DNA from 2 places in the Kaistia geumhonensis genome. Region 2 is predicted to be linked to the other one. Evidence: riboswitches for the same ligand, from Rfam matches in the RefSeq annotation. Region 2 holds a riboswitch; the other holds the start of a gene.
The links. Region 2 has a riboswitch for thiamine pyrophosphate ahead of QO015_RS18350 (ABC transporter permease). Riboswitches for the same ligand answer to the same signal wherever they lie in the genome.

Region 1: linked by a shared signal. The riboswitch ahead of thiM (hydroxyethylthiazole kinase) and the one ahead of QO015_RS18350 (ABC transporter permease) in region 2 are both predicted to bind thiamine pyrophosphate.

Annotation. Positions count from the first base shown of each region.
Region 1 is NZ_JAUSWJ010000001.1:1,473,126-1,485,056, forward strand. It holds gene QO015_RS07025 (MDR family MFS transporter) at 1-688, shown strand, start outside; gene QO015_RS07030 (metal/formaldehyde-sensitive transcriptional repressor) at 775-1,056, shown strand; gene dmeF (CDF family Co(II)/Ni(II) efflux transporter DmeF) at 1,068-2,069, shown strand; gene aceB (malate synthase A) at 2,051-3,643, opposite strand; gene thiE (thiamine phosphate synthase) at 3,751-4,383, opposite strand; gene thiM (hydroxyethylthiazole kinase) at 4,386-5,219, opposite strand; TPP riboswitch at 5,303-5,416, opposite strand; gene QO015_RS07055 (transglutaminase-like domain-containing protein) at 5,551-6,369, shown strand; gene QO015_RS07060 (hypothetical protein) at 6,492-6,824, shown strand; gene QO015_RS07065 (copper chaperone PCu(A)C) at 6,908-7,486, shown strand; gene QO015_RS07070 (SCO family protein) at 7,489-8,085, shown strand; gene budA (acetolactate decarboxylase) at 8,164-8,994, shown strand; gene QO015_RS07080 (DUF1697 domain-containing protein) at 8,991-9,539, opposite strand; gene QO015_RS07085 (ADP-ribosylglycohydrolase family protein) at 9,637-11,019, shown strand; gene QO015_RS07090 (hypothetical protein) at 11,022-11,570, shown strand; gene QO015_RS07095 (cupin domain-containing protein) at 11,635-11,931, opposite strand, start outside.
Region 2 is NZ_JAUSWJ010000001.1:3,870,022-3,881,952, forward strand. It holds gene QO015_RS18330 (phosphoserine transaminase) at 65-1,240, shown strand; gene serA (phosphoglycerate dehydrogenase) at 1,377-2,963, shown strand; gene QO015_RS18340 (adenylosuccinate synthase) at 3,110-4,402, shown strand; gene QO015_RS18345 (hypothetical protein) at 4,455-6,290, shown strand; TPP riboswitch at 6,378-6,483, shown strand; gene QO015_RS18350 (ABC transporter permease) at 6,533-7,321, shown strand; gene QO015_RS18355 (ABC transporter substrate-binding protein) at 7,333-8,277, shown strand; gene QO015_RS18360 (tetratricopeptide repeat protein) at 8,281-10,092, opposite strand; gene rpoH (RNA polymerase sigma factor RpoH) at 10,205-11,125, opposite strand; gene QO015_RS18370 (RluA family pseudouridine synthase) at 11,247-11,931, opposite strand, start outside.

The DNA of each region.
Region 1 (11,931 bases), 2.4 Mb from region 2:
GATCGCCGTGCTGGCGGACAGGGTGATCGCGACCGCGACGCTGTCCGGCTTCTTCGGCATCGGCACCATGGTCGGCCTTTCGATCTATCTGCCGCTCTTCTTCCAGTCGGCGCTCGGCCTGTCGGCCGCCGCCTCCGGCTTCGCGCTCATTCCCCTTTCGGTCGGCACCGTGGCGGGCGCGCAGGCCTCCGGCCGCGTGATGGCCAAGACGGTGCACTACAAGCGCGCGCCGCTGATCGGTGTCGCGGTCTCCATCCTGGCCATGATCGCGATGACGCTGTTCGCCCACAGCCTGCCGCTGATCGCGATCGAGGCGCTGCTGGTCGTGGTCGGCGCCGGACTCGGAACGCTGTTCCCGGTGACCGTCGTCGCCGTCCAGAATGCCGTCGCGCCGCATCACATGGGCACGGCCACGGCGACGGTGAACTTCATGCGCGCCCTCGGCAGCGCCATCCTCGTCGCGACCTTCGGGGCGATCTTCCTCGCCGGTGTCGGCGCGACCGGCGGCGCCTCGGTCGAATCGCTCATCGCCAATGCGGCGGCGAGCGGACGGCCGCTGGGCGGTGCCTTCCGCGAGGTGTTCGGCGCGGCGACCATCTGCATCATTCTCGCCTTCCTGCTGCTCCTCGCCATGGAGGAGCGGCCGCTGCGCGGCGGCAGCGCCAAGCCGCCGGTCCAGCTCGAATAGGCCAATCCCTTCCGGGCAACCTCGAAGGCCGGGTGCTCGCACCCGGCCTTTTCCTTGCCGGCCGATATAGGGTATACCCCTACCCTATGGCTCATCTCACCGACAGTTCCGCCAAGGATCCCCTCCTCGCCCGCGTCCGCCGCATTGCCGGCCAGATCGCCGCCGTCGAGCGCGCGATCGCCGCCGATGCCGGCTGCGCCAAGGTCCTCCACCAGGTCGCGGGCATCCGCGGCGCGCTGGACGGGCTGATGGACGAACTGATCGTCGATCATCTCGAGGAACATGTCGCGAAGCCGGGGCTTTCGGATGCCGAGCGCGCCGCCGGCGCGGCGGAGCTCATCGGCGTCGTCCGCCGTCACAGCCGCTGAAGGAGCGTGCCATGACCTTCGACCAGGAAGCCGACGCCCTTGCGCACGAGCATGTCTTCCTCGGCAGCGACCACGACGCCAATGCACGGCGCACGCTGATCGTCGTCGTCATCACCGCCGTGATGATGGTCGCCGAGATCGCCGCCGGCCTGATGTTCAATTCGATGGCGCTGCTCGCGGACGGCTTCCACATGGCGACGCATGCCGGCGCGCTCGGCGTCGCCGCTGCCGCCTATGCGTATGCGCGGCGGCATGCCCGCAATCGCGCCTTCACCTTCGGCACCGGCAAGGTCGGCGATCTCGCCGGCTTCGCGTCGGCATTGGTGCTCGCGATCATCGCGCTCGGCATCGGCGCCGAATCCGTCCTGCGCCTCTTCCAGCCCGGCCCGGTGGCCTTCGGCGAGGCGACGGTGATCGCGGTCATCGGCCTCGGGGTCAATCTCGTGTCGGCTCTGCTTCTCTCCGGCGGCCACGGGCATCGCCACGGACATGCCCATGCGGACCACGACCACGACCACGGCCACGACCACGACCACGACCACGACCACGACCACGCGGACCACGGCCACGCCCATGAGCGCGACAACAATCTCCGCTCGGCCTTCGTGCATGTGATGGCCGACGCGCTGACCTCGGTGCTCGCCATCGCGGCGCTGCTGGCCGGGCGCTATTTCGGATTGGTCTGGCTCGATCCCGCGATGGGCATCGTCGGCGCCGTGGTCATCCTGATGTGGTCGCGTTCGCTGATCGCCGATACGGCGTCCGTGCTGCTCGACCGGACCGATCCCGGGATCGAGAAGGATCTGCGCGCCCGGCTGCGGGAGTTCGGCGATACGCGGATCACCGATCTCCATGTCTGGCGCGTCGGGCCGGGGGCCATAGCGGCCATCGTCGGCGTCGTCGGCCGCGTGGATGCGGCGGCGATCCGCCGCCGTCTCTCCGGTGTCGCGGGGCTGGCGCATCTCACGGTCGAGGTGCACCAGCCGCGGCAGGATCAGTCGATCAGCCCGTAGGCCGGGACGGTCAGGAAGGCCTCGAAGGTCGGCGCGGTCGAGAGCTTGTCGAACAGCGCGATGGCTTCGGGGAAGCGGCCGGCGGCATAGTTGTCCGGCCCGATCTCGCCCTTGACCACCTCCATCTCCTCGGCGAGGCAGCGGCGGAACAGCGCCTCCGTCACCTTGACGCCCCCCTCGAGCTCGGCCTCGAAATGCAGCTGCTGCCAGATCTGCGCGCGGCTGATCTCGGCCGTCGCGGCGTCTTCCATCAGGTTGTAGATCGGCACGGCGCCGCGGCCACGCAGCCACGCCTCGATATACTGGACGCCGACGCGGATGTTGTGGCGCAGCCCCTCTTCCGTGCGGGTGCCCTCGTGGATCTCGAGCATGTCCGCCTGGCCGTAGGAAACTTCCTCGCGAAGCCGTCCGAGCTGGTTCGGCGCGGGCATCAGGCGGTTGAAGACCTCCATCGCCACCGGCACGAGATCGGGATGCGCGACCCAGGTGCCGTCATGGCCGGCGCCGGCCTCGCGCTCCTTGTCGGCGCGGACCTTGGCGAAGGCCGCCTCGTTGGCGGCGGGGTTGTTCTTGATCGGGATCTGCGCCGCCATGCCGCCCATGGCGAAGGCGCCGCGGCGGTGACAGGTCTTGATCAGCAGTTCCGAATAGGCCTTGAGGAAAGCCTTGCCCATGACGACCTGACCGCGGTCGGGCATCAGATAGGCCTTGTTGTTCCGCAGCGTCTTGATGAACGAGAAGATGTAGTCCCAGCGGCCGCAATTGAGGCCGACGATATGGTCCTTCAGTTCGTAGAGGATCTCGTCCATCTCGAAGGCCGCCGGCAGCGTCTCGATGAGGACGGTCGCCTTGATGGTGCCATGCGCGAGGCCGAGCCATTCCTCGGCGGCGGTGAACACCTGGTCCCAGAGACGGGCTTCCAGATGGCTCTCCAGCTTCGGCAGGTAGAAATAGGGTCCGGAGCCCTGCGCCAGCGCGGCCTTGGCATTGTGGAAGACATAGAGGCCGAAATCGACCAGCGAGCCCGAGGCGGGCTGGCCGTCGAAGGTGATGTGGCGCTCGGGCAGGTGCCAGCCGCGCGGGCGGATGACGAGGACCGCCGGCTTGTCGCCGAGCTTGTAGGCCTTGCCGGTCTTCGCGTCGGTGAAGTCGATCCTGCCGGCCCAGCGATCCTTCAGGTTGAGCTGGCCTTCGACCATGTTGGCCCAGACCGGCGAGGAAGCATCCTCGAAATCGGCCATGAAGACCTTGGCGCCCGAATTGAGGGCGTTGACGATCATCTTGCGGTCGACCGGGCCGGTGATCTCGACGCGGCGGTCGAGGAGATCGGCCGGGATCGGCGCGACCTTCCAGTCGCCGGCGCGTATGGCCGCCGTCTCGGGCAGGAAGTCCGGCAGGCCGCCATTGTCGAAGAACACCTGCCGCTCGGCGCGGAACTCCAGCAGCGCGCGCCGGTCGGCGTCGAAGAGCCCGTGCAGCTCGGCCACGAAGGCCAGCGCCTCCGGCGTCAGGATCTCGTCGAAGCGCGGGGCGGACGGGCCGGTTACGACGAGACGGTCGGCATTTGCGGACATGGTGTTCTCCTCAGGCGGAAGCGTGCTGGCGCCCACCATCTCACTTCGCCGTCTTCAACGAAACAAGCGCAATGATACGAGCACTCTTTCCCTGATGGAAAAGATGGTCAGGCGCGACCGCGGGTGATCGCCGCCGCCAGCGTGCGTGCCGCCTCGGCCGGATCGGGCGCAGCCATCAGGGCGGAGACGACGGAAAGACCGTCGGCGCCGGCGCGGATGAGCTGTTCCGCATTGGCCGGCCCGACCCCGCCGATCGCGACGATCGGCAGGCGTGTCACGGCGCGGATCGCCGCGAGGCCCTCGGGGCCGATCGGCGGCGCGGCATCGGGCTTGGTCGCCTGGAGATAGATCGGCCCGACACCGAGATAATCGACGGGGGCGAGATCGCCGGGCCGCATCTCGGACGCATCGGTGATCGAAAGGCCGAGGATGCGGTCCGGCCCGATCAGCGTACGGGCGTCGGCCGGATGCATGTCGGACTGGCCGACATGCACGCCGTCGGCATCGGCGGCGAGCGCGACATCGACGCGGTCGTTGACGATGAGAGGCACGCCGCGCGGCCGGAGCAGCGCGACGAGGGCACGTGCGGTCTCGACGAGGTGCCGCGTCGGCGCGTCGGGATCGCGCAGCTGCACCAGCGTCACGCCGCCCGCGACGGCCGCCGCCACCGTCTCGATCAGCGGTCGCGGCGCGCCGAGGCGCGGGTCGGTGACGAGATAGAGCGAGGGGTCGAAGCCCATGCTCAGACCGTCTCCATCACCTGGACGCCCGCGAAGGCCGCGACGCTCTCGGCATCGAGGCCGTAGAGCATGTCGCAGAGCGCCGCCGGCAAGAGGCCGGGTCCGGCGAGGTTCTCGGCGCCGAGCGCACCGGCCGCCCCATAGACCGCGAGCGCCGATACGGCCGCCTCCATCGGCGGGCGAATGGCGGCAAAAGCGGCAACTGTGGCGGAAAGCGCGCAGCCGAGCGCGGTCGAAAGCGGCATCAGCGCATGGCCGCCGGTGATCGCGACGACGATCGCGCCGTCCGTCACATAGTCCGTCTCGCCCGTCACGGCGACGACGGCGCCCGTCTCGCGCGCCAGCGCCTGCGCCGCCGCGATGGCCGCGTCCGAACTCGTCGTGGAATCGACGCCCTTGCCGCCCGCGCCCGAGGCACCGGCGAGGCTCATGATCTCCGAGGCATTGCCGCGGATGATGGCGGGCCGGAGCCGCGACAGCTCGACCGCGACGGCCGTCCGGTAAGGCGTGGCACCGCAGCCGACCGGGTCGAGCACCCAGGGCTTGCCGTCCTCGTTCATGCGCAGAACGGCGCGGCGCATGCCGTCGACCCAGCTCTCCGACAGCGTGCCGATATTCACGACGAGGGAGGACGAGATCGCAGCGAAATCAGCGGCTTCCTCGGGCGCATGCACCATCGCGGGCGAGGCGCCGAGCGCGAGCAGCACATTGGCCGAGATGGTCATGGCCACATAATTGGTGATGTTCTGGACGAGCGGGCGGGCGGCGCGCAGATCGTCGAGCGCCGCGCCGGCGGCGGTGATGGTCAGGTTGTCGTTGGTGGCTGTGGTCGACATTCGGACGTCCTTGGCTTCTGGCGCACGTTTGGCTTCAGGCACAGGACGGAACGATGGCATTGCGCGGGGTGGACCGGACGGCGTCCCGCGCTTCGCTCAATCCCTCCGCCGGCATGATCCGGATCAGGTTCGCGGGTTGGCTCTGGCGAGCCTCTCAGCCATGGCCCTTGCGGACCGAGGCACCCCGATGAGACGGCGGCAAACTAGCACGGAAGTTGCGAGGCGCAAGGCCGGTAGCGGAACCGTTGGCAACCCGCGCCATTGACGGCTCACAAATGACTGCGGTCCCGGCCGCGATCATGTCATGATGCCAGATCGCAAAGGAGGTCCCATGCGCCTCAAGCTCGGCACTGAGCTCAGCTACACGTTCGAAGCCCCGACGCCGATGATCGTGATGCTCAATGTGCATCCCGACGAAGCCCAGTCTCTCGAATTTCCCGATACGCTCGCGACCAACCCGATCGTTTCGGTCAGGCAGTATCGTGATGCGTTTGGCAATCTCTGCTGTCGGCTGATCGCGCCGCCCGGTCCGTTCACGCTCACCACACAGACGGTGATCTGGGACGACGGCCTGCCCGATCCCGTCGATCGCAGCGCGGTGCAGCATGCCGTCGAGGACCTCCCCGACGAGGTGCTCGCTTTCCTGCTGCCCAGTCGCTACTGCGAATCCGACAAGCTCGCCGACGAGGCCTGGCGGCTCTTCAGCCATACGGCTCCGGGCTGGGACCGTGTCCAGGCCGTCTGCGACTATGTGAACGGCCGTATCAAGTTCGACTACCAGCAGGCGAGCCCGTTCCGCAGCGCGGCCGACGTGCATGCCGGCGGCATCGGCGTCTGTCGCGATTTCGCCCATCTCGCCATCGCCTTCTGCCGCGCGCTCAATATCCCGACGCGCTACTGCTTCGGATACATCTCGGATGTCGGCGAGCCGCCGCCCTATCCGCCGATGGATCTGGCCGCATGGATGGAGGTTTATCTCGGCGGCCGCTGGCATGCCTTCGACCCCCGCAACAACAAGCGCCGCATCGGCCGCGTGCTGATCGCGCGGGGGCGGGACGCTGCCGACGTGCCGCTCACGCACACCTTCGGTCCCAACATCCTGACGAGCTTCCGCGTCACGACCGAGGAGTTGCAGGCCGCCGCGGCCTGATGACCGGCGCTTATGTCGCCGCCCTGTGAGGTTCCGCTCCCTGCCGCGTGATGCTATCTCATGCGGCGGAGGAGCGGATGATGCGCGCCGGACGACGAGGCTTGTGGCGGAAGGACGCGGCGTTGATCGTCGCGCTTTTCCTTGTCGTCCAGGCTCTGGTCAGCGGCTTCGCCACGGGCGTGCGCGCTTCCGAGCCGGCGCTTTCTCAGGACGTCATCTGCGGAACGCTGTCGAGCGACCGCGGCTCCGATGTCCCGCCGGGCCTCGTCCATCTGATCGATTGCTGCACGCTCGGCTGCCCGATGGTCGGCGCGAGCGCGCCGCCACCGGCCCACCCGCCGCTCGCCCGCTCCGCTCCCGCGCTCGTCGTCGCGGCAGTGCCCGCATCGACGGGCGAAAGCGGTCCGCGCTTCGAACTCGCGCCGGTCCTTTCACGGGCGCCGCCGGCTGCCTGACGCCTCTCGTCGCGGATGCGCGACGTCTTGCGCCGCCCGGCCCGTCCGCGCGGCTTCCCAGGCATTTGATCCAGGACCCGGCCATGACCCTCCAGGCTTTCCGCAAGCAATCGGCTTCCTCCCGTCTTTTCCGTTCCTTCACCGGCATCGAGCAGCGCATCGCGATCGCGACGCTGGCGATCGGCCTTCTCTTCGTCGGTGTCGACGCCGCACGGGCGCACGAGTTCAAGATCGGCGCGATCGAGATCGAGCATCCCTGGTCGCGGGCGACCCCGCCCGGCGCCAAGGTGGGCGGCGGCTATCTCGTCATCGCCAATGACGGCGACAGCGACGACACGTTGGTGGCCGCGACGCTGGAAAGCGCCGGCCGCACCGAGATCCACCAGATGAGCGTCGACAACGGCGTCATGAAGATGCGCCCGGTCGAGGGCGGCATCGCCGTTCCCGCGCATGGCAAGGCCGAACTCGCGCCGAACGGCTTCCATCTCATGTTCATGGATCTGAAGCAGCCGCTGAAGCAGGGCGAGAAGGTCAAGGGCACGCTGACCTTCGCCAAGGCCGGCACCGTCGACGTCGTGTTCGAGATCGACGCCATCGGCGCGATGCCGAAGCACGAGCATCACGGCGACGGCGACATGCCCGGCATGAAGATGGAGAATTGACGATGACGCGGCGCCGGATCGCGGCGATCGCCATCGCGGCGGTCGTCGCCCTCGCGGGCTCGGCCGTCGTCGGCTACCAGCTCTCCGATCGCGGCGCCTCCACCGCGCTGCGCACCGGCATCGGTGGGCCGATCGATCTTCCCGCGACGACCGGGAAGCGATTTTCCACCGCCGATCTCGGCGGCAAGCCCTATGCCGTCTTCTTCGGCTTCACCCGCTGCCCGAACATCTGCCCGACGACGCTCTCCGACCTGACGCTCGACATGGAGCAGCTCGGTCCACTCGCCGACCGGCTGCAGGTGCTGTTCGTCACGGTCGATCCCGAACGCGACACGCCGGACTCGATGAAGGACTATCTCTCGGCCTTCGATCCGCGGATCGTCGGCCTTTCGGGAACGCCAGAGGAGATCGCGGCCGTCGCGAAGGCGTACCGCGTCTATTACGAGAAGGTTCCGACCGAGGGCGGCGACTACACGATGAACCACACCGCCACCGTCTATCTGATGGACGGCAAGGGTGAGCTCACCGGGACGCTGTCGCTCGAGGAGGAACAGCCGACGCGGGTCGCCAAGCTGAAGCGGCTCGCGGAAAGCGGCTAGAAAGGACTGTCGCGGCATAAGGATGCGCCGGCCCGCTCCATCGGGCCGGCGCCCGTCCCCGCAAGGAGCTGCGCCGCGATGAAACACGCCCATGTCCGCATTCCCGCCTCGCTGCAGGCCGCGATCGAGGACGAGAGCCGGAGGACCGGCCGCAGCGTCGACGCCATCGTGACCGAGGCGCTGTCGCGCCATTTCGAGGCCGAGCTCCACACCGTGTTCCAGGTCTCCACATCGGGAGCGCTGGTCGCCGGCGTCTACGAGCGCGAGGCGAGCGTCGAGACGATCCTCGCCCATGGCGATTTCGGCCTCGGCACCTTCACCGGCCTCGACGGCGAAATGATCGTGCTGGAAGGCCGCGCCTTCCATGCCGATGCCAATGGCGTGGTCACCGAGGCGCCGCGCGATGCCGGGGCGCCCTTCGCGATCGTCACGCGCTTTCAGCCCGAGCGCGAAACGACGATCACCGGCATCAGCGGCTTTCAGGATCTCGGCCGTCATTGCGACCCGCTGCGCGACAGCGGCAACATCTTCTATGCGATCCGCCTCGACGGCCGCTTCGGTCGGATCAAGGCGCGCTCCGTCAATCCGCCGCCGCCCGGCACCCGTCTCCTCGACGCGACGCGCACGCAGAACGAATTCACCTTCACCGATATCGACGGCACGCTCGTCGGCCTGTGGTCGCCGGAATTCTCCGGGCCGTTCGGCGTCGCCGGCTATCACTTCCACTTCATCTCGGACGATCGGCGTCTCGGCGGCCACCTGCTCGACGTCGAGGCCGAGAGCCTGCGCCTCCGCATCGAGCCGCTGACGCATTTCCATCTCGCCCTCCCCGAGACGGAGGCCTATCTCAAGGCCCAGATCGGCGGCGACACGGCGCGCGAGCTGGCCGCCGCCGAGCAGGGGCGCTAACCGCCTCCCTCGAGCGCAGCCGCGATCCTGGCGACCGTGTTCCAGTTCCTGACCGTGCCGACGCCGCTTCGCTTCGCCGTCAACTGGCCGAGCAGCTTGCCTTCGCTCGGCAGGCGGTCAGCGAAATGCATCCAGAGATCGCCCTCGACGATCCGCAGTTCCTCGCCGCCGATCGCATAGGCCGAGAGGCGGGCGAGATCGCTCGCCCCGGCCGGATGGCGCATGACGCGGACATGCACCCGCGCCCCGTCGCGGGCCGCCGCCTCGGGAAAGGGGTTGCCGGCGGCGAGCCGCCGCCAGGCTTCCGCATCGCGCAGGATGATGTCGACCGTCTTGCCGTAACGGGAGGCGAAGCCGGCCTCCAGCTCCGCCTCGATCTGCGCGAGCGGCGCTTCCCCCGCGCGGAACAGGAGATTGCCGCTCGCCCCGATCGTGACCGGATCGCGATAGCCGAGCGTTTCCGCGACCGCCCTGAGATCGGCCATGACCACCCGCCGCCCCGGTCCGAGGACGATCGAATAAAGCAGCGCGACATAGCTCTTCATGCGGTCCCCACCTTTCCTTGACAGTCGACAGACCGGACGAATTCCCTATTCTCAGGCCGCCTTCCGATCGACCCCTCTCCCCGAACAGGACCGAGTGATGAAAGCCTGGGAATATGCCCGCGACCTCCTCCGCAACGCCGAGCCGGTACTGCTCGCAGAGGAGGAGCAGACCTGGGATGCGTCGGCGGCGATTCGCGAACAGGATTTCTGGCTGAAGCTGTTCTGGCAATCCAATGTCCCGGGTTCCGGCGCGCCGGAATCGCTCGCGGTCGCGGCGGTGCAGTCGCTCGAGAACAAGGGCTGGATCGTGCCGCCGCACGAGGCGCTGCTCACGGAGGGACTCGAAGCCGCCGAACGCGGCGACTGGGAGCGGCTGCACGCGATCAACGCCCGGCTGAAATCCGTGCTGCGCGCGGCGGTGCCGGATCCGGACCACCCCTCGCAGAAGACCCGCCGCTTCGCGAGTTTCGAGGACTTTGCGGCAGCGGTTCGGTTCCCGGCCGATGTCGCGGTCGACGTGAACGCCGCCGGCTTCCCCGATCGCATCGCCGGCGCCTGGTGGGGCCAGATCGTCGGCGCGGCCGTCGGCACGGCGCTTGAAGGCTATACGGCCGAGAAGCTCGAGCGCGCCTTCGGCCGGATCGACCGCTACATGCGGCCGCCCAACACCTATAACGACGACATCACCTTCGAGCTCGCCTTCCTCTACGCCTTCGCCGACAAGGGCCGCGACGTGACCAGCGCCGATGTCGCGGATCGCTGGGTCGGGCTCATCCCCCTCGGCTGGTCGGCCGAAGCGGTGGCGCTCGACAACATCAAGCGCGGCATCTATCCGCCGCACTCCGCGCTCGACGGCAATCCGTTCGACGAATGGATCGGCGCGCAGATGCGCGGCGCGATCTGCGGTATGGTCGCGCCCGGCAGTGCGCGCGAAGCGGCCCGCCTCGCCTGGCTCGACGCCGAGATCTCGCATGCCGGCAACGGCATCCTCGGCGAGGTCTTCAACGCCGTCCTCGTCGCCCGCGCCTTCGTCACCGACGATTTCCGCGCTCTGACGGAAGAGACGGTCGCGTTGATGCCGGCCGATACGGAATATGGCGCCGTGGTCCGCTTCGCGCTCGATGCTTCGAAATCCTCGCCCGACTGGAAGACGGCCTGGGCGAAGTGCGATGCCGAATATGTCGAGTACAACTGGATCCACGCCTATCCGAACGCGGCGGCGCAGGTCGTCGCGCTCTGGTTCGGCAACGGCGATTTCGACGAGACGCTCGCGATCATCGGCGGCTGCGGCCACGATGTCGATTGCAACGCCGCCCAGATGCTGTCCGCCATCGGCGCGGCCAAGGGCATGGCGGCGATCGACCGCCGCTGGATCGATCCCATCGGCGACGACCTCGTCACCTATATGCGCCGCCCGGCGAAGACCACGACGAGCGCACTGATCGAAATGACCGTCGACGCCATCCGGAGGGCGAAGTGACCATGAAGACGACCCTTGTTCTCGCCGCGCTCGCGACGCTCATCGCCGCGCCCGCCCTCGCGGCCGGTCCGACTTGCGTTTCGAACGCCGACTGGCTCATCGTCGAAAAGCCGCACAAGGACGATGTCGGGAACAGCTACATCGTCCGGAGCAAGAGCGCCTCGCCGCAGGCCGCCTGCTCGACCAAGGCTGCCAAGGGCGACCGCGTGATCGGCACCAATGACGATCCGTTCTTCCTGCTGAAGCTCGCCGGCAACTATCTCATGATCGATGCCGGCACCGGGCCGGACCGCGGGCTGGTCATTTATGACCTCCGCGACGGCAGCGAGATCTTCAGCGGTGGCTATGACGACGAATCCTTCAAGGCGGATGTGGCCGGCGCCAGTTTCTGGACCGAAACAGGCGCCAAGGCGACGCGCAAGAACTGCCCGAACATCGCGGCGATCGAGAAGGACTACCTGACCCCGACCATCGAGGCCAAGGCCCGCTTCGACTTCGCGAAGGGCGCCGTCACCGTCTCCAAGGACACACGCTGCCGCGCCACGCAGTAGCGGAGAAGCCTCGGACGCAACATGCCCGAGACGCAATGGCGCCTCGGGTATCTCTCCTCGCGGGTCACGCCGGCGGCAGCATCTCGATGCCGTAGCGCCCCGCGGCTGCGACGAGACGCGGGATATCCGGCGGCGCCATCGGCGGAAACTGCGTGGCGTCGGCAACCGCGTCGCCTGCCTCGCGGAAGAAGTTCTCATGCAGCCCGCCGGGCAGGTTGATGATCAGCATCTTCGCCGGCGTGCTGCCTGTGTTGCGGAAGCCGTGCGGCATGCCGCGGGGGACGTAGTGGAACGCTCCCGGCCCGCTGGTGACGGTGCTGCCGTCCAGCATGAATTCGAAGCTCCCCTCCAGCACATAGAA
Region 2 (11,931 bases):
GCGCGTAACAGCGACGGCGGGACACGCCTCCCCAACGAGGCGCTGCTATCTGAGAGGGTAGATCATGGCAGATCTCGCGATGCCCGGCCGCCGGCCGGTGAATTCCAATTATTCCTCCGGCCCCTGCGCGAAGCGACCCGGCTGGTCGCTCGAGGCGCTCAAGGATGCGGCGCTTGGACGCTCGCACCGCGCGAAGATCGGCAAGGCCAAGCTCCAGAAGGCGATCGACCTGACGCGGTCCGTGCTCGGCGTGCCGGCGGACTACCGCATCGGCATCGTGCCCGCTTCGGACACCGGCGCCGTCGAGATGGCGCTCTGGTCTCTGCTCGGTGCGCGCGGCGTCGACCTCCTCGCCTGGGAGAGCTTCGGCGAAGGTTGGGTCACCGACGTCGTGAAGCAGCTGAAGCTCGCCGACGTCCGCACCTTCACCGCCGACTATGGCAAGCTGCCCGATCTGGGCAAGGTCGATTTCGACCGTGACGTCGTCTTCACCTGGAACGGTACCACCTCGGGCGTTCGCGTGCCGGACGGCGAGTGGATCGACGCCGACCGCGCCGGCCTCACCATCTGCGACGCGACCTCCGCCGCCTTCGCGCAGGACCTCGCCTGGTCGAAGCTCGATGTCGTCACCTTCTCCTGGCAGAAGGTTCTCGGCGGCGAGGCTGCGCATGGCATGCTGATCCTGTCGCCGCGCGCCGTGGAACGGCTCGAGAGCTACAAGCCGGCCTGGCCGCTGCCCAAGATCTTCCGCATGACCAAGGGCGGCAAGCTGATCGAAGGCATCTTCGTCGGCGAGACGATCAACACTCCGTCCATGCTCGCGGTCGAGGACTATCTCGACGCGTTGACCTGGGCCGAGGGCCTCGGCGGCTTTGCGGCGCTCGAGGCACGCTGCGACGCCAATCTCGGCGTACTGGCCGATTGGGTAGCGAAGCGCGACTGGGTCGATTTCCTGGCTGCCGAGCCCGAGACGCGGTCCAATACTTCGGTCTGTCTCGTGATCACCGACCCGGCCGTCAAGGCGCTCGACGCCGACGGCCAGGCGGCTTTCGCCAAGGGTATCGCCTCGGCGCTGGAGAAGGCCAAGGTCGCCTATGACATCGGCTCCTATCGCGACGCCCCGGCCGGGCTGCGCATCTGGGCCGGCGCCACGATCGAGGCTTCCGATCTCGCGATCCTGACCGAATGGCTCGACTGGGCCTTCGCCACGCAGAAGGCCGGCCTCAAGCAGGCCGCCTGACTTCATCGCGTTCATCATCCTTTCCGTCATGCCCGGGCTTGTCCCGGGCATCCACGACTTCCCCTCGGGGAGGCAGGAAGACGTGGATGGCCGGGACGAGCCCGGCCATGACGATGCCTGAAAAAGGTCAAGCACCATGGCACCGCGCGTTCTCATTTCTGACAAGCTTTCCAAGTCCGCCGTCCAGATCTTCAAGGATCGCGGCGTCGAGGTCGACTATCTGCCCGATCTCGGCAAGGACAAGGAGAAGCTGCTCGAGATCATCGGCAATTATGACGGTCTCGCGATCCGCTCCAATACCAAGGTGACCGAGAAGGTCATCGCGGCGGCGGGCAATCTGCGCGTCATCGGCCGGGCCGGCATCGGCGTCGACAATGTCGACATTCCGGCTGCGACGGCGAAGGGCATCATCGTGATGAACACGCCCTTCGGCAATTCCATCACTACCGCAGAGCATGCCATCGCGATGATGTTCGCGCTCGCCCGCCAGATCCCGGAGGCGAATGCCTCGACGCTGGCCGGCAAGTGGGAAAAGAACCGTTTCATGGGCGTCGAGGTGACCGGCAAGACGCTCGGCATCATCGGCTGCGGCAATATCGGCTCGATCGTCGCCGACCGCGCCGTCGGGCTGAAGATGCGCGTCATCGCCTTCGATCCGTTCCTGTCCGACGAGCGCGCCCTGACTCTCGGCGTCGAGAAGGTCGATCTCGAGACTCTGTTCCGCCGCTCCGACTTCATCACGCTGCACACGCCGCTGATCGACAAGACCCGGGGCATCATCGACGCCAAGGCGATCGCGCAGATGAAGGACGGCGTGCGCATCGTCAATTGCGCGCGTGGCGGTCTCGTCGTGGAGGCCGATCTGGCCGAGGCGCTGAAGAGCGGCAAGGTCGCGGGTGCTGCCTTCGACGTGTTCGTCGAGGAGCCGGCGACGGACAACGTTCTCTTCCACGCGCCGAATTTCATCGCGACGCCGCATCTTGGCGCCTCCACGACCGAGGCGCAGGAGAACGTCGCGCTGCAGGTCGCCGAGCAGATGGCCGACTATCTCACCAAGGGTGCCGTCTCCAACGCGCTCAACATGCCGTCCATCACGGCCGAAGAGGCGCCGCGGCTGACGCCCTTCGTCAAGCTCGCCGAGCAGCTCGGCTCCTTCGCGGGCCAGCTCACCGACACCGGCATCCAGGGCATCCGCCTCGAATATGAGGGCGATGTCGCCGGGCTGAACGTCAAGGCGCTGACGGCGGCCGCGCTCGCGGCCATCCTGCGCCCGCAGCTGCAGACGGTGAACATGGTCTCCGCCCCGGCGATCGCGCGCGAGCGCGGCATCGCTGTCGAGGAGGTTCGCCGCGAACAGCAGGGCGCCTACGAGAACTATATCCGCCTGACGGTCCTCACCGAGAAGCAGGAGCGCTCGGTCGCGGGGACGGTCTTCGCCGACAGCCGGCCGCGCATCATCCAGATCAAGGGCATCAACATGGAGGCCGAGCTCGGCCGCCACATGCTCTACATCACCAACCGCGACAAGCCGGGCTTCATCGGCCGTTTCGCGAGCCTGCTCGGGGCCGAGGGCATCAACATCGCCACCTTCAATCTCGGCCGAAAGGCGGCTGGCGAGGACGCCATCGCGCTCGTCGAGGTGGACGAGGCGATCTCGGACGCGGTGATCGACCGCGTCGCGGCGCTGGAAGGCGTTGTGCAGGCGAAGCGGCTCTCCTTCTGAGCAATCCGCCTCAATTTGCGGCGGGGCTCGCATGGTCCCGCCGGAATCGATATAGTCCGCGCGCTCTCGCCCCGGTCCCGTGCCGGGGCGAGGCTTGTGAGGATATCCCGTAACGCGCCCGGAAGGGGCGCCGAGAGGCCGTTTCAATGGGGAATGTGGTCGTCGTCGGCTCGCAGTGGGGCGACGAGGGTAAGGGCAAGATCGTCGACTGGCTCTCCGAGCGCGCCGATGTCGTGGTGCGTTTTCAGGGCGGCCACAATGCCGGCCACACGCTCGTCATCGACGGCGTCAGCTACAAGCTGAGCCTGCTGCCCTCCGGCGTCGTGCGCCCCGGCAAGCTCGGCGTCATCGGGAACGGCGTCGTCGTCGATCCGCATGCGCTGGTCGCCGAGATCGACCGCCTCGCGGCGCAGGGCGTCTCTGTCTCGCCCGACAATCTTCGCATCGCCGAGAACGCGGCGCTGATTCTCTCGCTGCATCGCGAACTCGACACCTTCCGCGAGAATTCCAACAGCGGAACGCGCATCGGCACCACCAAGCGCGGCATCGGCCCGGCCTATGAGGACAAGGTCGGCCGCCGTGCCATCCGCGTCATGGACCTCGCCGACATCGACGTGCTGCGCGACAAGGTCGAGCGTCTGCTCGCCCATCACAATGCCCTTCGTCGCGGCCTCGGACAGAGCGAGATCGAGCCGGCCGTGCTCGTCGAGGAGCTTGCCTCCGTCGCCGACAAGGTGCTGCCCTTCATGGATTCGGTCTGGCGGCTGCTCGACGAGCATCGCAAGGCTGGCAAGCGCATCCTGTTCGAGGGCGCGCAGGGCGCGCTGCTCGACATCGACCACGGCACATATCCGTTCGTTACGTCCTCGAACACGGTCGCCGGACAGGCAGCGACCGGTTCGGGCGTCGGTCCGGGCGCGGTCGGCTATGTGCTCGGCATCACCAAGGCCTATACGACCCGTGTCGGCGAGGGACCGTTCCCGACGGAACAGACCGGCGAGATCGGCGATTTCCTCGGCACGCGCGGCCACGAATTCGGCACGGTGACGGGGCGCAAGCGCCGCTGTGGCTGGTTCGACGCCGTGCTGGTGCGCCAGACGGTTCGCACCTCGGGTATCCATGGCATCGCGCTGACCAAGCTCGACGTGCTCGACGGCCTTGAAGAAATCAAGATTTGCGTCGGATATAGGCTAGACGGTCGCGAGATCGACTATCTGCCGGCGGCGCAGGCGGCGCAGGCGCGTGTCGAGCCGATCTACGAGACCCTGGAGGGATGGAAGGATTCGACGGCCGGGGCACGGCGTTGGAACGATCTTCCCGCTCAGGCTGTGAAATATGTGCGTCATGTCGAGGAATTGATCGGCGCGCCGGTTGCATTACTGTCGACGAGCCCGGAGCGCGACGACACGATTCTCGTCCAGGATCCTTTCCAGGACTGAACGCGGCGGCCATCGGCGACCCTCCGGACGCACCGCTTGGCAGAATGGAACGATGACCGACTATTACGCGGTACTGAAAAGGGCTGTCGGCGGACTGGAGCACGAATCCGTCGATGTGCGCCGCTCCATCTACGACAAGGCGCGGGCGGCGCTGCTGGGGCAATTGAAGGCGATCACGCCTCCACTCGGCACGGCCGAGATCTCGCGCCAGCGGCTCGAGCTCGAGGAAGCCATCCGACGCGTCGAGCGCGAGGCGGCCGTGACCGCGGCCGGCCCGTCGCCTGCTCGCGCCCGTGCCGCCGCCGCCGCCGCCGAGGCGATGGCCGCGCAGGTCATGCGTTCGCCGGAGGAGGACGTCTCGGAGGAGGGGGCTCATCCCGCGCCGGCCGCCGTCCCGCAGCGCCCCGCCCCGCGCGCGACGCCGGTTCCGCCGGACTTCCGGCCAGGCCTCTCCGCCGCCGAGCGCACCGCGCCGCCGATCCGCGCCGCCTCTCCCGAGTCGCCCCGCGCCGACGTTTCGCCGAGGATCGATCCGGAAGATGCGCCGCGCCGCCCCCTTGGCCGGGGCCCGCGCCAGGAGCCGGTACGACAGGAGCCGACGCTCCAGAATGCCGCGCGACAGGATTTCGCCGCGGAAGAACTCCCGCATCAGGAGCCCGTCTTCGAGACCGGACGCCGGCGCGAACCTGGATTCGATCCCGCTCGCGACAGGCCCGATGCGCCGCGCCACGCGGAAGCCGAGGACATCGTCGCGCCGGTGGCCGCAGAGGAGCGGTCCGAGTGGCCCGACGACAGCCTCGACGAGGAACAGCTCGTCGCCGATGAGCCGGTCGAGCGCCGCCCGCGCCGCGAGAAGCGGCCGCGCGCCGCTCAGGCCGCTGCTTCCGTCGAGAAGTCTCGGTCCTCGCGACTGCCCGCCATCATCATCGGCGTGCTCGTGCTCCTCATGGTTGGCGGCATCGCCGCGCTCGGCTGGTCGCAGCGCGCCCGTGTCAACGACGTGATCGGCGACCTGATTTCGACCGACAAGGGCGCCGCGCCCTCGGCCGAGGCACCGTCCGAATCCGGCAGCCCGAAGAACGCCGACCGTCTCGGCGATGCTCCGGCCGAGGATGTCGTGCCGCGGTCTGTCCGGACCATCACCGCGACGCCGCCGGCCGAGGGCACCGAGCCCGACCCGCTTGCCGGCGTCATGCAGCCGGACAGCGGCGCGCCCGCCGCCGACGCGGCGCCGGACGCCACGGAGCCGACGGCGCCGCTTCCCGGCACCGACGGGCCGGTTACGCTGCCCGGCGCCACGGCGCCGCAAAGCGACGCCGCTCCGGCGACGACTCAGAGCACCTCGCCCGGCGACGACCTCGTGGCGCAGAAGGCGATTCTCTACGAGCAGCCGCTGAACGGCGCCACCAGCGTCACGGCCCTCAGCGCCAGTGTCGTCTGGAAGTTCGAGCCCGACACGCCGAACGGTCCCGAGATCGTGGCCACGGCGACCGTCCCGGAGCGCGACCTCAAGGTTACGGTGAATTTCCGGAAGAATACCGATACCGCCCTGCCGGCCAGCCATCTCGTCGAAGTCATCGTCGATACGCCCGCCGGTTTCCCCGGCGGTGGTATCAAGGCGGTTCCGGCCCTCGTGATGAAGCCGACCGAGGAATCGCGCGGCCAGCCGCTCGACGGTGCCGCCGCCAAGGTCGCGGACGGCTATTTCTGGATCGCCTTCGCGAATGACGGCCCGACGATGCAGCAGAACATCGCGCTGCTGCGCGAGCGCAACTGGATCGACATCCCGATCGTCTACGACAACGACCAGCGCGCCATCCTGACGCTCGAGAAGGGAACGCCCGGCCAGCGGGTGTTCGACAAGGCCTTCGCCGCCTGGGGCAACTGACGAGGCGCTCGCCGTGCGGTTCTGAAAGGACCCGCACGGTCGGCGCTGCGCGGCTCTTGCGCCACCGGCTGCCTTCGTCCATCCTCACGTCATTCCGAGGGGTGTTCGCCGACGCGAGCTGAGATGGCCTGGGGCCGAACCCTTAGAACCTGATCCGGGTCATGCCGGCGAAGGGACGGGAAGGCTTCAGCCAGACGGCTCGTTCGCATCCGCATGGTCCGGTCTCTTTGGGGATCGGCCGCTTGGCTTTCGCACGACAACTGCCAACTGTTCTGCCATCGCTCCTGCGCGGCCTCGCGATCGCGGCTGCGCTCGTCGCGCTCTGGCAGGCGGTCGTGGTGATCTTCGCGCCGCCGCCCTTCATGCTGCCGCCGCCGGCACGGGTCTGGCAGGCGCTCGTCAATCGTCCCGAACTCTGGCTTCGCGACGCGCCGACGACGCTCGCCGAGTCGGTCATCGGGCTCGTCGCCGGTGCCGTTACCGGCGTGCTGCTCGCCCTGCTGATGTTGCGCCTGCCGCTGCTCGGCCGCGTGCTGATGCCGGTCCTCGTGGTGACGCAGGCCTTTCCCGTCTTCGCGATCGCGCCGCTGCTCGTCCTCTGGTTCGGATTCGGCATCGGGTCCAAGATCGTCATGGCGACGATCGCCATCTTCTTTCCGGTCGCGTCGGCCTTTCATGACGGGCTGACGAGGACCGACGAAAGCCTGCTCGATCTCGGCCGGCTCTATCGCGCAGGACGCGGCCAGGAACTCCTGCTGCTGCGCTTGCCTTCTGCGCTGCCCGCGCTCGCCTCGGGACTGCGCGTCGCCGCCGTCTATGCGCCGGTCGGCGCGCTGATCGGCGAATGGGTCGGCGCATCGGCGGGGCTCGGCTATGCGATGCTCATGGCCAATGGCCGCGCGCAGACGGATGTCGTCTTCGCCGCGCTGGCGCTGCTCGCCGCCATGGCGCTGCTGCTGCGCGCCGCCGTCGTCGCTCTCACCCGCCACATCGCGCCCTGGGCGCCGGAAACACAGGTCTCGTTCCGATGAGGAGATATTCGATGAATGCCGCCTTGAGGCGCGCCGCGCTGGCGCTCGCGCTCGTTCTTTCCGCCGCCGAGGCGCATGCCGCCGACAAGCTGACGGTGCTGCTGGACTGGTTCGTCAATCCCGACCATGCGCCGCTGGTCATCGCCAAGGAGAAGGGGCTCTTCGCCTCCCGCGATCTCGACGTCGAGCTGGTCGCGCCCTCGGATGCCAGCGCGCCGCCGCGGCTGGTCGCCGCCGGCCAGGCCGACATCGCCGTCACCTATCAGCCCGACCTGATGCTGAACGTGAAGGAGAGCCTGCCGTTGACCCGCGTCGGCACGCTGATCGAGACTCCGCTCAATTGCCTGATCGTACTCAAGGACGGGCCGATCAAAACCCTCGCCGACCTCAAGGGCAGGAAGGTCAGCTATTCGGTCGCCAGCCTGCAGGAGGCCTATATCGGCGCCATTCTCGGCTCGGCCGGTCTCACGGCCAAGGATGTCGAGATGGTCAACGTCAACTTCAACCTGACCACGGCGCTGATGTCGGGACAGGTCGATGCGGTCATCGACGGCTATCGTAATTTCGAGCTGACCCAGCTCGCGATCGAGGGCAAGCCCGGCATCGCCTTCTATCCGGAGGAGCACGGCGTGCCGCCTTATGACGAGCTGATCTATGTGACGAAGACCGACCGCGCCAAGGACCCGGCCGTCGCGCGCTTCGTCGCCGCGGTCGAGGAGGCAACGATCTTCATGACCAATCATCCCGAGGAGGCGTGGCAGATCTTCGTCAAGGCGCATCCCGATCTCGACGACCGGCTGAACCGTACGGCCTTCTCCGATACGCTGCCGCGCTTCGCCAAGCGCCCGGCGGCGCTGGATCCCGGCCGCTACGACCGGTTCGCCGCCTTCCTGAAGGAGCGCGGACTGATCGACACGATCCCGCCCGTCGAGAGCTACGCCATCGCGCCTCGGTGAGCGCTAGCCCTCGGGCAGTCCGGCGAGGCGGAGGCCCTCGAGATAGCGGTCGAGGTCGGCGCCGCCGAGATTGTGGACGGCGCGCCTGACCTCGGCGATTGTCATGCCGGGACGGTCGTTCAACAGCCTCGAGACGGCGGCGCGCGCCTGCGCGAGGTCGCCGCCGAGTGCGGCCGACGTCGCGAGCAGGCGATAGGCCCAGATCATGCCGGGGCGGGCGTCGATCGCCTGGCGCGCCTCGCGCGCCGCCTGGGCATAGTCGCCGAGCAGGAACAGGCAGGTCGCCATGCCCGCATAGGCATTGAAACGGATCGGGTCGTCGGGACTGATGAGGATCGCGCGCCGGAGGCTGGCGAGACCCTCGCGCGGCTCGCCGGAATAGGCCTGGATGAAGCCGAGTCGCGTCCAGGCCCAGGCGAGTGTCGGATCGAGTGCCAGCGCCCGCTCGATGAACACGCGGGCGCGCGACTGGTCGACGCTCAGGATCGAATGCGTGGCGCCGATCATCGTATAGACGAGCGCGTCGGGCTCGCCGGCTTCCGCCGCCTTCTCGGCCAGCGCCAGGGCCAGCTGCTTGTCCCGCTCGACATCGTCCGACCAGAGATAGGTGACCTCCTGACTGAGGCACCAGGCCTTGAGCCCGAGCGCCTGGCCCGAGCGGGGGTCCGAGGCCAGCGCTTCGTCGAGCAGGCGCAGCGCGATGGCGTTGTCCTCGCGACGATGCGCCCAGAAGTGGGGCATCGCCTTCAGCACGAGGTCATGCGCGCGGATATGGTCGCCGTCCTTGCGCCGGGCGCGCTCGATCTCGGCGCTGCGAATGGCGGAATGCAGCGCGCCTGCGATCTGCATCGCCACCTCGTCCTGCAGGGCGAAGGGATCGTCGAGCGTCCCCTCCGTCCGGCCCGACCACAGATGCGTCCCCGTCCCGGCGTCGATCAGCTGCGCCGTGACGCGCAGTCGCGCCCCGGCCCGCCGCACGCTTCCCTCGACGACGTAGCGTACGCCGAGGTCGCGGGAGAGGGTGCGGATATCGGCCGCGCGGCCCTTGTACTGGAAGGCGGAATTGCGCGCGATGACGCGTACGGATCGAACATGCGCCAGGGTTGCGGTCGTCTCCTCGGCGATGCCGTCGGCGATGCTGTCGCAACTGCGGTCTGACGAGATGTCGTCGAAGGGCAGCACGACGATCAGCGGCCGCTGGTCCTCCTGCGGCTCGGCCGCGATGCCTGGAAGCGCCAGGACGCCCGGCGTCAGCATCTGGTTCTGCGTCGGCTGGACATCCGGGAGCGTGCGGCCCGGCGGCACCCAGAACCAGGCCTCGACCGGGTAGGGGACGCTGCGCAGCATCAGGAAGCCGACCGGCTTGAAGGCAGAGGCCGGCTCCCCGAGAAGCTGCCAGCGGACGGAATGGGTGATCGCGATGCCACCGGGCGGAGCTGCCGCCTGGAGCCGCATCGCAAAACCGATGGCTGCGCCGAAGCGATCGTCGTCCGAGAGGATGACATCGGCGAGAACAACCGCCGCCCGGACCTCGATCTTCGGCCGGTCCGGCGCCGCGTTGCGCTCGGCCATGGCGGTCTGGAACGCCATGCACCACTCGATCGCATCGAGGACGCTGGGAAATTCCACGAGTCCGCCATCGCCCATCATCTTGATGATGTGGGCACCGAACTTGATGAGCGTCGGCCGGACGAGAGTCTTGTAGATCGCACGCATCTCGCGAAGCGTGCCGAGTTCGTCCTGCTGGACGAGCTCCGAATATCCGACCATGTCCAGCGCGGCGATCACCGTGAGCCGACGACGCGGGCGCGCCATGATCCGTTTCCGATTTTCGCGGGAGCGGACTGTGACTCATGTGTCGCAACAGGACAAGCGCGACCGGGGTCGATTTCAAGCCCGATCACGGAGATGTCAGACAGGTTAACGGCTAGGCGCCGGCTGCCTCCAGTTCGTCGTCGCCGCCATGGCCGCGCTCGAGTTCGCGCGCGCCGCGCTTGACGGCCTTCTGCACCTTCTCGAAGGCGCGCACCTCGATCTGGCGGACGCGCTCGCGGCTGACGCCGAACTCGCTCGACAATTCCTCGAGCGTGATCGGCTCCTCGGCGAGGCGGCGCGCCTCGAAGATGCGGCGTTCGCGGTCGTTGAGCACGCCCATGGCGTCCTTCAGGAGCTTGCGGCGGTTGTCCGCCTCCTCCTGATTGGCGAGCACGGTCTCCTGGTCTTCACTGTCGTCGACCAGCCAGTCCTGCCACTCGCCGCCCTCGGCATCGGCGCGCAGCGGCGCGTTCAGCGAGGTGTCGCCGCCGAGTCGGCGATTCATCGAGATGACGTCCTCATTGGTGACGCCGAGCTTGGTCGCGATCTGCTGAACCTGGTCCGGGCGAAGATCGCCCTCGTCGAGCGCCTGGATCTGGCTCTTCATCTTGCGAAGGTTGAAGAACAGGCGCTTCTGGTTCGCCGTGGTGCCCATCTTCACGAGGCTCCACGAGCGCAGGATGTATTCCTGGATCGAGGCCTTGATCCACCACATGGCATAGGTCGCGAGGCGGAAGCCCTTTTCGGGCTCGAACCGCTTCACAGCCTGCATGAGGCCGACATTCCCTTCCGAGATTACTTCGCCGATCGGAAGGCCGTAGCCGCGATAGCCCATGGCGATCTTGGCCACGAGACGCAGATGGCTCGTCACCAGCCGATGGGCGGCGTTCCTGTCGTCATGCTCCCGATAAGCCTTGGCGAGCATGTATTCCTCGTCGGGGGCGAGCATCGGAAAGCGCCGGATCTCGTCGAGATAGCGCGAAAGACCGGCCTCGCCCGAGGCGATGACCGGCAGAGAAGCTTTGGCAGCCATGAAGACCCCCTTTCCTTGTCGGCGTCGCCTCCAGGCCGACGCCGAATGCGGCCGCAACGGCCCGCATGGTCCTATATGGGGATCAAATCCAGCGAAAACAGGGCTGTTCCGCCCCGATTCATCACAACGCCTTGAAGCCCTCGATGAGTTCCGCGAGATCTTCAGGCGGCTCTGACTCGAAGCGCAGCGTCTCGCCGGTCAGCGGATGTTCGAAGCCGAGCAGCCAGGCATGCAGCGCCTGGCGCTGGAAACCGCCCACCTCGTCCCCGAGCGGCTCCGGCAGGCGGTGCACCTTGGTCTGGAAGCCCTTGCCGTAGTCGGGATCGCCGATGAGCGGATGGCCGAGCGCGGCCATGTGGACGCGGATCTGGTGCGTGCGGCCTGTCTCGAGCCGAAGGTCGACGAGGCTGGCGATCGGCGCGCTCGCCGGGCCGTAGCTCTCCTCCACCGTGTAATGCGTGATCGCCTCCTTGCCGCCCTGCTTGACGATCGCCATGCGCTGGCGGTTCGTCGGCGAGCGGCCGAGCGGAGCGTCGACGAGGCCATAGGGGAGGGAGGGCACGCCCCACACGAGTGCGAGATAGCCGCGCTCGAGGGGGCCGGTGCGGCCATGATCGGCGAACTGTGCGGCGAGGCCCTGATGGGCGCGGTCGGTCTTGGCGACGACGATCAGCCCCGAAGTTCCCTTGTCGAGGCGGTGAACGATGCCGGGCCGCTTCACGCCGCCGATGCCGGAGAGGCTGTCGCCGCAATGGGCGATCAGCGCGTTCACCAGCGTACCGGTCCAGTTGCCGGCGCCTGGATGC